2 regions of the Actinocorallia libanotica genome follow, and region 2 is predicted to be linked to the other one. Evidence: riboswitches for the same ligand, from Rfam matches in the RefSeq annotation. Region 2 holds a riboswitch; the other holds the start of a gene.
The links. Region 2 has a riboswitch for glycine ahead of gcvT (glycine cleavage system aminomethyltransferase GcvT). Riboswitches for the same ligand answer to the same signal wherever they lie in the genome.
Positions count from the first base shown of each region.

Region 1: linked by a shared signal. The riboswitch ahead of gcvP (aminomethyl-transferring glycine dehydrogenase) and the one ahead of gcvT (glycine cleavage system aminomethyltransferase GcvT) in region 2 are both predicted to bind glycine.

Region 1 covers NZ_BAAAHH010000028.1:31,706-33,898, reverse strand. The annotation lists gene ABD140_RS28345 (flippase-like domain-containing protein) at 1-831, opposite strand, end outside; glycine riboswitch at 1,001-1,096, shown strand; glycine riboswitch at 1,097-1,184, shown strand; gene gcvP (aminomethyl-transferring glycine dehydrogenase) at 1,305-2,193, shown strand, end outside.
Region 2 covers NZ_BAAAHH010000036.1:71,723-73,915, reverse strand. The annotation lists gene gcvT (glycine cleavage system aminomethyltransferase GcvT) at 1-914, opposite strand, end outside; glycine riboswitch at 995-1,077, opposite strand; glycine riboswitch at 1,082-1,181, opposite strand; gene ABD140_RS32165 (TSUP family transporter) at 1,246-2,037, opposite strand.

The sequences.
Region 1 (2,193 bases), on a different contig from region 2:
CTGGTCGCGGTCCAGGAGGGTGACGTCCAGCCGCCGCTCGGGCAGCTCCACCAGGTAGCTGCGGTGGTCCAGGGTGCCGTCGTCGGTGCGCACGATGCGGGTCGGCCGCATCCCGAACCGGCGCAGCACGCCGGCCACCGCGCTGCCCGGGGGCCGCGGGTTGGGGGTGCCCAGGCCGTAGAGCGTCAGATAGCCCACGAGGCGGCCGATGAGGTAGGTGGCGACCAGGCCCAGGGCGGTGGAGCGGCCCGCCACCAGGGAGGCCAGGGCGGCCAGGGCGATGGTGCCCCACATGACCGCCTGCCAGCGGGGCCGCCCCCCCAGGCGCACCGCGGTGATGTAGGCGATCACGGGGGTGAGGTCGGACTGCAGCGAGACGGTGTCGGAGCCCGCGGGCCCCAGCACGCCGGTGAGCTCGCTGGGCCCGTTGGCGGCGACCCAGGCCTCCACCGCGTAGTCCACGCCCAGGCCGGCGATCGCGGCGAACAGCCCGAACATCACCCGCATGCCGTCCCGGCGCGCGATGCGGTCCAGGGCGAACACCACCGGCACGGCCAGCACGCCGAAGCTGGAGGTGAGCCCGGCCAGGCTCAGCAGGAAGTGCGGCGCCTGCTCGGTGCCGCGGCTGATGTCGGTCTCCAGGCCGGTGGTCGTCTGGGTGGCCAGGGAGGTCAGCAGCAGGAGCAGTCCCAGCCCGGCCAGGCACGCCAGCGCCCGTACCAGGGTGGCGGGGTTGCGGATCCGGTTCGGGAGGGAGGGCTCCTCCACCACCACCGCCCCGGACGAGGACGGCATCGGCTCCAGGGCAGCGCCGCCCTGAGTGCTCGTCACGCTTACACCGTCCTCCCGGTTCCGGTCGTCCCCAAAGATTAGCCCCACCATGACACCGTGTGATCAAGCATCCGGCGGTTGTTCCGTGCGTGGCGGAACAACCCGATCTTTCCCTGTCGGGCCCGTCCGCGGGAGGCCGATGGCCCACCGGATAGACTGATCGTGCTGTCGACCCCGTGCGGGAGAGACTCCGCGCAAGCCGGCGTGGAGCGCCGAAGGAGCAACCTCCCCGGAACCTCTCAGGCAAAAGGACCGTGTGGGCGAGGCGCCTCTGGAAAGCGGGCCACAGGGCCCCACCGAAGGTGCAAGCCCACCGGGTGAAGCTCTCAGGTCCCCATGACAGAGGGGGAGGAACGAACGACCGCAGCGAAGCGAGGATCGTTCGTTCCTCTGCGGGGGTCCGGGGGTCGCCCCCGGTGGAACGGGGTCTCACGACCCCTCCTCAACCCTTTCGTGTTCCAGGAGGCTCGTCCATGACCGCGCAGTTCGACTTCTCCGACCGGCATATCGGGCCGTCCGCCGACGACCAGGCCAGGATGCTCGCCGCCGTCGGCTTCGCCGATCTCGACGCACTGAGCGAGGCCGCGGTGCCCGCCGCGATCCGCACCGGCCGCCCGCTGGACCTGCCGCCCGCGCTGAGCGAGACCGCCGCGCTGGCGCGGCTGCGCGAGCTGGCCTCCCGCAACACCGTGCTCACCTCGCTGATCGGCCTGGGCTACCACGGCACGATCACCCCGGGCGTGATCCTGCGCAACGTGCTGGAGAACCCGGGCTGGTACACCGCCTACACGCCCTACCAGCCGGAGATCTCCCAGGGCCGGCTCGAGGCGCTGCTGAACTTCCAGACGGTGGTCTCGGACCTGACCGGGATCCCCGTGGCCAACGCCTCCATGCTGGACGAGGGCACGGCGGCCGCCGAGGCGATGGCGCTGGCGCTGCGGGCCACCCGCCGCAAGGAGCCCGGCGTGTTCGTGGTGGACGCCGACGCGCTGCCCCAGACGGTCGAGGTCGTGCGGGCGCGGGCGCTGCCGCTGGGCATCCCGGTGGTCGTGGCCGACCTGGACGCGGGCCTCCCCGAGGGAGACGTCTTCGGCGTGCTGGCCCAGTACCCCGGCGCGTCCGGCAGGGTCCGCGACCTGCGTCCGGTGGCCGAGGCGGCGCACGCCCGCGACGCGCAGTTCGTCGTGGCCGCCGACCTGCTGGCGCTGACCCTGCTGACCCCGCCCGGCGAGATCGGGGCCGACATCGTGGTGGGCTCGGCCCAGCGGTTCGGCGTGCCCTACGGCTTCGGCGGCCCGCACGCCGGCTACATGGCCGTCCGGGAGGGCCTGGAGCGCCAGCTCCCCGGCCGCCTGGTGGGGG
Region 2 (2,193 bases):
CCCGCCCGCGGCACCCGCCGCCCGCGCGCGACGAGCCCGACGAGCTTGCGGGACGGCCCGTTCTCGGCGACGGCCGCGAGGGCGTCGCGTCCGACGAAGTCCTTCTCCAGCCGCACGATCCGGCCGAGACCAGCATCGTACGGGGTCAGCTCGGCGGTCAGCTCATGCCCGTACAGCGGCATGCCCGCCTCCAGGCGCAGCGTGTCGCGGGCCGACAGCCCGCACGGGGTGATCCCGTCCCCGCCCGCCTCGGTGATCCGCTGCCAGAGCTCCACGGCGTCCCCGGCGTCGACGAACAGCTCGAAGCCGTCCTCACCGGTGTAGCCGGTGCGGCCGATGAAGGCGACGACGCCGCCCACCGTGCCGCTGACCAGGGAGTAGTACTTCAGCCCGGCGAGGTCGACGTCGGTCAGCCGCGCCAGGATCTCCTGCGCCCCGGGCCCCTGGACGGCCAGCAGCGCGTAGTTCTCGGTCTGGTCGTCGACCGTGGCCTCGAAGTCGGCGGCCCGCGCCGTCAGCTCGGCCGCGACCACCCCGGTGTTGGCGGCGTTGGCCACCACCAGGAACCCGTGCCGGCTGAGCCGGTAGACGATCAGGTCGTCCAGCACCCCGCCCCGCTCGTCGACGAGCATCGTGTAGCGCGCCCGGCCCTGTTCCAGCGCCGAGATGTTCCCGGCCAGCGCGTGGTCCAGCGCCTCGCCGGCCTGTGCGCCTGTAACGAAGATCTCACCCATGTGCGAGACGTCGAAGATCCCGGCGGAGGTCCGCACGGCCTGGTGCTCGGCGGTCTCCGACTTGTAGCGCAGGGGCATGAGGTACCCGGCGAAGTCGACGAGATTGCCGCCGAGCTCCTTGTGCAGCTCGTACAGCGGCGTCGTCTTCACGGCGGCGGGTTTTTCAGAGGCAGGGGACACCTGGGTGAGCTCCTTGTGACCGGCACACGGCAGAACGTTTCCCATCGTCCCATCCGTACACCTGCTGAGTGGGCCCTCCCCCTCTGTCTTCTCTGCCTGAGAGCTTCACCCGTACGGGCTTTCACCTTCGGCGGAAGGCTCCGGCGCCTTCTCTTTCCAGAGGCCGCCCACCCCTCGCGGTCCTGGGTGCCTGAGAGGTTCCGGGGAGGAATTGCTCCTTCGGCGGCCCGGACCCGCCGGGCCCGGACGCTCTCCCGCACGGGATCATTCGGCGTCACCCCAACTATAGGGCTCCCCGTCCGCCCCGTCGGCGCCAGGATGCCCTTCGCCCTCAGCCCAGGCCCTGCGCCAGGTAGAGCAGGGAGACGGCGACGGCCAGGCCGCCCAGGAGCAGCCGGAGCGCCTTCTCGGGGAGCCGGGGCTGCAGGAGGGCGCCCAGGTAGCCGCCCGCCAGGCCGCCCAGGCCGCACAGGAGGCCCAGGGTCCACAGGGGCGCGATGTCGCCGGGGGCGATCAGGGACAGGACGGCGTAGGCGGCGGCGCCCACGATCGAGGTGACGAAGGTGGCGGCCAGGGCTGCGGGGGCCACGACCGCGACGGGCAGGCCGCGGCCCACCAGGATCGGGCCGAGCAGGGAGCCGCCGCCGACCCCGTAGATCCCGCCGACGACGCCGACGCCCAGGGCCAGCGCGGTCACCGCGGTACGGGACGGCTCAGGCGCCGGGGGCCGGGGGGACGGGCGCAGCGTCCGCAGGCACAACCACGTGCCCAGGGGGAGCAGGAAGGCGGCGACCAGCAGCCGGAAAACGGTCGGACCCGGCAGGGCGAAGACCCGGATCACCGCGCCGACGACCACGCCGGGCGCGGTCCCGGCCACCAGCAGCCGGGCCAGGGGGCCGGTCAACCGTCCCGTCCGGCGGTACCGGATCAGCGCGCCGGGCCCCGCCACCACGTTGAACAGCAGGTTGGTGGGGGTGACGGCCGGGCTGGGCACGCCCAGCACGCTCAGTTGGACGGGCAGCAGGAACACCGCTCCCGACACGCCCACGGGCGCGGTCACCACCGCGATCAGCAGTCCGGCGCAGAGCCCGAGCAATCCGGTCTGCCAGAATTCCCAAGCCATTAGACCAGGATTGCATAGATAAGTCCGCGCACCGTGGAGACCGGCGGCGCCTCGGTGCGCCGCCGGTCCCGAGCAGAAGGTCTAGCTCTGTTGGCTCAATCCCTCGCGGTCCCCCTTCCCCGACCCGGAGACGGAACATGATGCAGTGGTCACTGC